One region of the Glutamicibacter sp. JL.03c genome, then DNA from elsewhere that is predicted to be linked to it. Evidence: riboswitches for the same ligand, from Rfam matches in the RefSeq annotation. Region 1 holds a riboswitch; each other region holds the start of a gene.
The links. A riboswitch is a leader RNA that binds a small molecule or an ion and turns the genes downstream of it on or off. The one in region 1 is predicted to bind S-adenosylmethionine.
Positions count from the first base shown of each region.

Region 1 (2,195 bases):
TGATGGCTTTGCCAAGGGAAGTCGGCGCGCGGCCTATGAGCTTGGCCAGATCCCCGGAAGACACTTCCAAAGCCCCTTCGCGAACTCGCAGGTCCGTATCCACCAGGATGTCAGCGAAAACCTCGGGGACACCGGACTCGGTGTAGATCGCCACCAGCTGCTGAGGGTCGACGTCCTGGTAAGCGACATCTTGCCCTGCGGCCGCACTGACGGCCCCGGCCAGCTGGCTGAGGGTGAAGGGCTTGTCTCCGCCCAATTCGTAGATCTTCCCTGCTTCGTTAGATTCCGAGAGCAGCACAGCAGCTGCAGCCTCCGCGTAGTCCGCACGGGTCGCGGCGCTGATCTTGCCGTCGCCGGCCGCGCCGAGGACAACTCCGCTGTTGAGGTAGCCAAGCAGCTGATCGGTGTAGTTTTCCGTGTACCAGCCGTTGCGCAAGAGGACGTAGCCGATGCCTGAAGCAGCCAGCATATGCTCGGTGGCGATATGTTCCTGCGCAAGCTTCATATTGCCGGTGAGCGCATTGGCGACGGAGGTGTAGGCGATGAGCTTGACGCTGACGCGCTGGGCCGCGGTGATGACGTTCTCATGCTGGACGGCTCGCTGCCCGACTTCGCTGCCTGAAATCAGCAACAGCTTGTCCACGCCCTCCAGCGCGGTGACCAAGGAAGCTTCCGCGTTGTAGTCAGCCACGCGCGTCTGAAGACCCTTGCCTGCCAGCGGTTCAAGCTTCTGCGCAGAACGGCCAATGGCTACCAGCTGTGCTGGGTCGGCCCCGCGTTCGAGCAGCGCGTCGATGACCAGCTGGCCCAGTTGTCCGGTGGCACCGGTGATTGCGATCTTCATGATGTCCTCTCGATTGATCTGCAATCACATACAACCATCGTGGTCACCGCTGAATTCCCCATTCAGCTTTCGCGCGAGATTCAAAGGCGCATCAGTGCAAGCTTCAAGCCATGACGTCATAAAACTAGTAACAAGAGAAATATTTCGGATTATTACGTCGATTATTGCGGGTTTATCGCGTGAGTCGCGCGTAAACGTGACTTGATGACGCAGGTTTACGTAACTTTTGTCGGCCTGAGGCCATGGAGCACAGACTTGAATTGTTCGGGCGGTACAACCGAACACACACCATCCAGAGCGACTGAGAGATCTGGCTCAACGACGTCGCAGCAACCACCCGAGAGGGAGCGGTGCTACAGCCAGGACCGATGGAGTACTTTCACTTCGCGATCCACATATCTGCTCACCGCAGATGGTTTTTCGCTAAGTACGCTCCGCATAACCAAGCATCAAGGGAGCGATCATGATTCGTCTTGAGAACGTAACCACGACCTTCGGCAAAGGCCAAGAGCTATTCACCGCCGTCAAGGATGTCTCACTCGATATCCAGGCCGGCAGCATCCATGGCATTATCGGATTCTCCGGCGCTGGAAAGTCAACACTCCTGCGTAATATCAACCTGCTGCAGCGCCCCAGCTCTGGCCAGGTGTTTGTTGACGGCGTAGAGCTCACCGGGCTCAGCGAAGGCGAGCTGCGCAAGCAGCGCCATGACATAGGAATGATCTTCCAGCACTTTAATCTGCTCAATAACCGCACCGCGCAGCAGAACGTCGAACTGAACCTGAAATTCGCCGGAGTGCCAAAGAAAGAACGACGCGAACGCGCGCTGGAAGCACTGGCCATTGTGGACCTGGCTGACAAGGCCAGCGCCTACCCGGGTCAGCTCTCGGGGGGACAGAAACAGCGCATCTCCATCGCCCGTGCGCTGGTGACCGAGCCCAAGGTCCTGTTGTGCGATGAACCAACCAGCGCCGTGGATCCGCGAACCACCACCTCGGTGCTGCAGTACCTCAGCGACATCAACGCAAGCCTCGGTATTACCACCGTCATCGTCACTCACGAGATGAACGTCATCAAGGCCATCGCCGACAAAGTCTCGGTCATGGAAGACGGCGCGGTGGTTGAAGAATTTGCGCTGAGCTCTCTGCAAGAACCAAGCTTTGAACCGATTACGCCCATTGGCCGCTACCTGATCAGCGATGAAATCACGCTGAATCGGCAGCCTAGGCAGGCGAGCCACCTCGCTGCCAACGTAGCCCGCGTATAGAGAACCTGGATTACCAATGAACTTCACTTCAGTAGTGCTTGCCACGAGCAACGGCTCCGCGGCAGCTTTCAGCTTTGACCGGAT
Region 1 covers NZ_CP107575.1:348,926-351,120, forward strand. The annotation lists gene OF385_RS01625 (SDR family oxidoreductase) at 1-844, opposite strand, end outside; SAM riboswitch class I at 1,130-1,219, shown strand; gene OF385_RS01630 (methionine ABC transporter ATP-binding protein) at 1,308-2,111, shown strand; gene OF385_RS01635 (methionine ABC transporter permease) at 2,128-2,195, shown strand, end outside.

Region 2 (2,195 bases), 550 kb from region 1:
GGTGCGCAGGATATCGGCTCGCGCCGACTCCTGCACGGTGCGCTCATGGCGCCAAAGCCCGCGGCTTGTGCTCGTGCCCAGGTACAGCTGCTCGGCTACGGTCAGGCGTCCGGCCAGGTGGCGGTCCTGGTGGATCACCTCGATGCCCAGAGCTTCTGCATCGGCGGGGCGGCGGATCTGCACGGCTTTGCCAGCCAGTTCGATGTGGCCGGTATCCAGGGTGTACAGGCCCGTGAGAATCTTGATCAGCGTGGACTTGCCGGCACCGTTTTCGCCCACGAGGCCCAGGACTTCCCCGGCTCGAAGCTGCAGGTGGACATCATCGAGCACCTTGACGTTGCCAAAAGATTTATTGATCCCGGCCATGCTCAGCAAGTCATTAGATGCCGTTGTCATTGCGCACCTGATTCACGTTGTCCTTGTCGACAAAAATCGGCTCGGCATAGCTGGTGCTCGGGACCTGATCGGTTTGCCCATCGAGGAACAGGGCGATATTGCTGGCCGAGGTCGCGGCGATCTGCTTGGTGGGCTGGGCGACGGTGAACTGGTAGGAGCTGTTCGGGTCGGCGATCAAATCCAGGGCTCCGGGCTCCGCATCGACGCCATAGAGCTTGATGTCATTATCGGTGGGGTCGATGGCCTGCGCCGCTCCGATCAGCGGCATGTCCCAGCACGACCAGATCGCGTCGACTTCGCCCTCGGGCAGCCTGCGCAGCTGGTCCTGGATCTGGTTCTTGGCATCTTCGATGGTGCCCTCATACTTGTCCTGGAGTTCAGGGGTGATCTTCTCGATATTCGGGTAGTCCTCGAGCACCAGGTTCAGGCTGTTGTAGCGGATCCGGCACGGCGTCACGCCGGGGAAGCCGTTGAAGACCAGGATCTTGCCCTTGCCGTGCAGGTCTTCTGCCATGGTGCGAGCCAGCGTGGTGCCCACATTCCAGTTGTCGCTGGTGACGTTGTTCTTCGAGTATTCGCTCTGGAAGTCGATGGTGAACAGCGGAATGCCTGCGGCGTCCACCTTGGCCAGGGCAGGGGTGAGCGTCTGCGCATCACCCAGGATCACCACGATGGCATCGGGCGACTGGGTAATCAGGTTTTCCACGTCGGAAACGTGCTTCTCGTCCTTGGCTTCGGCCTGGGTAGCGATGACCTCGCCGCCGAGCTCCTTGATGCGTTCCTGGATCTGCTGGTAGACCACCCGCGAGTAATCGTGCAGGATGTCCTTGGCCGCGATGCCGACTTTCTTGCCTTCCAGCGAAGGAACATCCTCCAGCTGCTGCTCGGCTTGCGGGTTGCTGCTTTGCGCCGCGACCGGAGCCGCTTGGGGGCGCGGTTCTTTCAACGAGCAGCCCGTGAGCAGCGTGGTGGCAGCCAGGGCAACAGCCACAAGCTTCAAGGTGTGCGGGCGAGTACGAGTCATGCCGTCCCTCTCTGAGACATCTAGGACCGAGGGATCCCGCACAGAAGTCCTTGCTTCTGAACCCGGGAGCTCCATCGAACCTGGCTTTAGCACTATCTGCAGGAGGCAAACTTGCTGCGGCGTCATGGAGCCAGGTCTCTCAGCCGCTCTGGATGGGGTGTCATTCGAGTCAAGCATCGATCAGCCACGTTGGCTAAGCCGGCGTCATGGGAGGGAACCCTGCGTCAGATCTCGTCACAAATCCGGGGTTTTTGACAGCTTCAAGCCCCGTGAATGCGTGGACAGCGCGTCATATTTCCGCATATTACGATCCCCGGTTCGCGTTCCCCGGTTCGCATTTGCCTGGCTGCTTGAGCCGGGCAAGCCGTGCACGATGCGGGTACTGCCCAATATCACAATCGCCTAGACTGAATCCAAGGACACCGATCGAGAGGACATCCGCGTGGATTCGACCAGCACAGTGAGCCTGATGTTCGGGCTGCTTGTCCTAGCGCTCACCGCGGGCCTACTGGCCCGCATGGGGGCCGACGGCCGCCTGCCGCGCAACAGCAGCGTTGGCCTGAAAACCCGTCACACCCTGGCCAGCGATGAAGCCTGGCTGGCGGCGCACCGCGAAGCCTCACCAACCCTCAAGCTCTCTGGCATCACCGGCTGGCTCTTCTTGATCTCCTCGGCAATCTTCTGTTTCCTGCAGAATTTCGCCGCAGCATTCGCCCTAGCCGCTATCGGCTTTGCCCTGGTCCTCGTGCTGATGCTGCGTGCCGCGTCCAAGGGG
Region 2 covers NZ_CP107575.1:3,384,486-3,386,680, forward strand. The annotation lists gene OF385_RS15675 (sugar ABC transporter ATP-binding protein) at 1-396, opposite strand, end outside; gene OF385_RS15680 (substrate-binding domain-containing protein) at 380-1,420, opposite strand; SAM riboswitch class I at 1,489-1,579, opposite strand; gene OF385_RS15685 (SdpI family protein) at 1,863-2,195, shown strand, end outside.
Region 2: linked by a shared signal. The riboswitch ahead of OF385_RS15680 (substrate-binding domain-containing protein) and the one ahead of OF385_RS01630 (methionine ABC transporter ATP-binding protein) in region 1 are both predicted to bind S-adenosylmethionine.

Region 3 (2,195 bases), 700 kb from region 1:
AGTTATTACCGCAAGGCAACGGCAACGACACAAGCCAAGGTCGAAGCGAATCTTCGATGGTATTGGACCGAGCACCTTGGACACGAGCCATCCGCAAGGGTGCAGGTGCCGTATCTCACCCATGCTTGGAGGTCCCGTCGGCGTCCCCGACGGTGATATGATTGACGATGGTTCTCGCTGCAGTCCGCGGTTGCGAGTATCCGCCGTAAACGTTTCGGCGTTTGCACTGACTTATGAACGCGGTCCAACTCTAGGAGTTTGTTATGGCATTGGATGCCACTATCAAGAACGAAATCATCAAGGCTTACGCTACCCACGAGGGTGACACCGGTTCGCCTGAGGTTCAGATTGCCGTCATGTCCCGCCGTATTTCGGACCTGACCGAGCACCTGAAGATGCACAAGCATGACCACCACACCCGCCGTGGCCTGATGGCTCTGGTTGGTCGTCGTCGTCGTATGCTCGGCTACCTGAAGAACACCGACATCGAGCGTTACCGTTCGCTGATCGAGCGCTTGGGCCTGCGTAAGTAGTCTCTCGCGCTGGTGCGAAGATCCCCGCCTTCCTTGTGGAAGGCGGGGACTTTTTTATGGCCGAAAGGCCTCATGAGGGAATTTTCCACTGAATTTCTTGCAGCACTGTTCCAACCCGTTATGTTGTTGACGGCCCCTATGATCCTCTTTCAGGGGCTGGCAACAACATAACGCGAAGAGCGGCGAACTTCCGTTTCAGCCCGCCGGTCCACGGTCGTAGATTCCAAGCCTTCAAGGTGTGCGAAGGAATAGCTCCACCAGGCCCCGTAGTCCACCGGCGAGGACATCGTACGGCCGTATTCGCCATCATTGGGAATATCAATCCCGGCAATGCGTTTTAGCTGGACGACATCCGCCACAGCGGGTAAGAGCAATTCGGTAAAACCGGCAACATCCTCGGGATAGTTCTCCTTGGCCGCGTTGCCGCCAAGAGCTCCGGGGTGCGCGGCAGGGAGCCGGCGTGGGTGGTAAGGATATGATCCGGGGCCTGCGAAGACATGCCAAAGCCACCTTTCCATCGGTTCTGGCGGTAGCACCATATCCGCAAAAGCTCATTCTTCATCAGCTGGATAGGTTGCTGCGGCATCGCAGAGCCAGGTCTCTCGGCCACTCGGGATGGGTACACATCAATCACTATCAGCTCTTTGGGCTCGGCTGCGAAGTGCTGGATCCTCGTTGAGCCAGCCTCTAGCTGGAGAACGTTATCGTGGAACTCAGTGGGCCGAAAAGAGCTTGAACCCGTGCGATGGCACGGGTTCAAGCGCAATTTTTACGTCATCTTTGCGAGGGTGACGCCGATTTTTAGTCCGCTTCGGCTTCGGCAGCGGCTTCTTCGGCTGCCTTTTCCTGGTGGATTACTTCTGCGAGAAGCTTCTCCATCTCCTTAGCGACTCCTGCGGCCGACGCAGGGTTCTGGCCGGTGACCAGACGTTCGGAGACTTGAACGTTCTCTTCAAAATTATCCGCGGGGATATGGTTGGCGCCTTGCTCGACCAGTTTGTCGGCCAAGAAGAAGGGGATGATCTGATCCTTGCCAACGGCTATTTCCTCATCGTTGGTGAAGGCCGCGACATCCTTGCCGCTGAGCAGCTTGATGCCGTGGTGCAGTTCCACATCGAGCAGACCCGCCGGGCCATGGCACACTGCGCCGACGACTCCACCCTTGTTATAAATATCCCCAATGAGCTTTTGCAGGCCTTCATTGTCGGGGAAATCCCACATGGTGCCGTGACCGCCTACTAGGTAGATCGCGTCGTATTGCTCCGGGTCAATGACTTCCACCCTGGCCGTGTTGTACAGGCCGGCCCGGGTCGTTTCATCTTCAGTGAATTGCACCTGGATTGGATCGTCCGTATCGACAGTGTCACGGGGAGGCTGTCCGCCCTTGATCGAGGCAAAGTCGACGAAATGCCCTGAATCTCGGAAGACCTTCCAAGGATGAGCTGCTTCCGCGACGTTATATCCGGTGGGGTCTCCGCCAGCACCGAGTTCGGAAACGCTAGTTAGGACCATCAGGATTTTCTTCACGGGGTACTCCTTTCGCATTTGTCCTCCCAGCCTTGTACAAAGTTGGCAAGGCTTCAACCGCACCTAGGCGGTTTCCAGAGTTCTATGCGATTGCTCCCTGTTTGGAGGGGGATTCAGGCAAGCGAAGCATCAGGA
Region 3 covers NZ_CP107575.1:1,052,902-1,055,096, forward strand. The annotation lists gene OF385_RS04870 (class I SAM-dependent methyltransferase) at 1-156, shown strand, start outside; gene rpsO (30S ribosomal protein S15) at 264-533, shown strand; gene OF385_RS04880 (hypothetical protein) at 683-1,051, opposite strand; SAM riboswitch class I at 1,045-1,155, opposite strand; gene OF385_RS04885 (type 1 glutamine amidotransferase domain-containing protein) at 1,335-2,060, opposite strand; gene OF385_RS04890 (MFS transporter) at 2,143-2,195, opposite strand, start outside.
Region 3: linked by a shared signal. The riboswitch ahead of OF385_RS04880 (hypothetical protein) and the one ahead of OF385_RS01630 (methionine ABC transporter ATP-binding protein) in region 1 are both predicted to bind S-adenosylmethionine.

Region 4 (2,195 bases), 600 kb from region 1:
GTTGCAATGGATGCCATTCCTAAAGGGTTTCCTGCAATTCCTTGTTATCGTCGGCCGCGGAATCCAGGGCGGCAACAGCGTTGAAGCCCAGTTCCAAGTCGGCCAGGATGTCCTTGATGTTCTCCAGGCCGACGCTGATGCGGACCAGGGACGGGCTCACGCCGGCGGCGACCTGATCGGCCTCGGAGAGCTGGGCGTGGGTGGTGGAGGCCGGGTGGATGGCCAGCGAGCGGACATCGCCGATGTTGGCCACGTGCGAATGCAACTCCAGCGCGTTGACGAAGGCCTGGCCGGCGGCCGCGCCACCGGCAAGCTCGAAGGCGATCACCGATCCGGCGCCGTGCTCGCTGTACTTCTGGGCGCGCTCGAACCATGGCGAGGAGGCCAGTCCCGCATAGGCGACCTTTTGCACTTCGGCGCGGGCTTCGAGCCAGCTGGCTACCTCGCGCGCATTTTCGCCGTGGCGCTCGATGCGCAGGGACAGGGTTTCCAGCCCCTGGGCGATCAGGAAGGCATTGAATGGCGAGACCGAGGCGCCCAAATCGCGCAGCAGCTGCACGCGCGCCTTGAGGATGTAGGCCAGATTGGCCCCGAGGATGCCGTCCACACCCAGATCGCGGGCGAAGACCAAGCCGTTGTAGGACTCGTCGGGGGTATTGAAGCCCGGGAAACGAGCTGGGTCTTTGGCGAAGTCGAAGTTGCCCGAGTCCACGATCACCCCGGCGATCGCATTGCCGTGGCCGCCGAGGAACTTGGTGGCCGAGTGGATGACGATGTCGGCCCCGAATTCGATCGGGCGGATCAGGTACGGGGTGGCCAGGGTGTTGTCCACCAGCAGCGGCACGCCGTTTTCGTGGGCGATCTTGGCGACCTCTTCGATGTCCAGCACGTCTTGGCGCGGGTTGGAAATGGTTTCGCCGAAGAAGGCCTTGGTGTTCGGGCGGACCGCGTCGCGCCAGTCCTGCAGGTTATCCGGGTCGGCCACAAAGGTGACTTCGATGCCCAGGCGCTTGAGGGTGTGCTTGAGCAGGTTCTGGGTTCCGCCGTACAGGCTGGGGCTGGCCACCAGGTGGTCGCCGGCCTCGGCGAGGTTCAGGATGGCGAAGGTGGTGGCGGCCTGGCCCGAGGAGAGCAGCAGCGCCCCTACTCCGCCTTCCAGATCGGCGATCCGGGTTTCCACCGCGTCGGTGGTGGGATTGCCGATGCGGGTGTAGATCGGTTCCAGCTCCTGCAAGGCGAAGCGGGCGGCCGCGCTCTGCGCGGTCGGGAAGACGAAAGACGTGGTCTGGAAAATCGGCAGCGCTCGTGCGCCGGTGGCCGGATCCGGGGTCTGGCCGGAGTGGATCTGACGGGTTTCAAATGACCAGTTGTTGCTCATGGTTTCCTCCAAATAGCGTTTCATGACTATGGGGGTAGACCACTGAGAAGACACCGACAGGAAGCACCTCGTCAAGAAGTCTTCCAGGGTTACCCGCGCTTGTCCTTAGCTGCCGTATGCACCTAAGGGCCAGGTCTTCACCCGGGGCACCCCACCGCGGTTGGAGGGTTGCCGCCCAGTAAGCCGGGGCTTATTACTGGGACTCATGACCTGTTACCAGTGTGCCCGAAAACCGAAGATCTTTGCAATGCGGGCGCCTGCAAATGGTCGCAATCGGTCATATTCCAGATAGTTCGCGCTTTTGCCGCAGGGAATTCGATCCAGCAAAAAAGATTAGGGTCACCTAAGTAGAGACTGCGGTCACATGTTGCCATGATGGCTTCATGATGAGGCTAGATCACGTTAGTTATGCTTGTGGCCCGGATGGGCTGCTGCCAACCGCGCAAAGAATCTCCGAGTCGCTCGGCCTGGAGTTCGTCAAGGGAGGCGTGCATCCGAGGTTCGGGACGCGCAATGTCATCTTCCCGCTCAAGCATGGGCAATACCTGGAAGTCGTTGAGGTGCTGAACCACCCGGCCAGCGACAAGGCCCCCTTCGGCCAGGCGGTGCGGGCCCGTTCGGAGCTCGGCGGCGGCTGGATGGGCTGGTGCGTTTCGGTGGACGATCTATCCAGCGCCGAAGACCGGCTGGGCCGCAAGGCCGTTCCGGGCAACCGCAAGTTCCCCGATGGCCGCGAGCTGACCTGGCAGCAGATCGGCATCAAGGGCCTGATCGCCGACCCGCAGTGCCCGTACCTGATCTCCTGGGACGAGGAAGC
Region 4 covers NZ_CP107575.1:945,546-947,740, reverse strand. The annotation lists gene metX (homoserine O-acetyltransferase MetX) at 1-17, opposite strand, end outside; gene OF385_RS04340 (bifunctional o-acetylhomoserine/o-acetylserine sulfhydrylase) at 20-1,378, opposite strand; SAM riboswitch class IV at 1,469-1,589, opposite strand; gene OF385_RS04335 (VOC family protein) at 1,762-2,195, shown strand, end outside.
Region 4: linked by a shared signal. The riboswitch ahead of OF385_RS04340 (bifunctional o-acetylhomoserine/o-acetylserine sulfhydrylase) and the one ahead of OF385_RS01630 (methionine ABC transporter ATP-binding protein) in region 1 are both predicted to bind S-adenosylmethionine.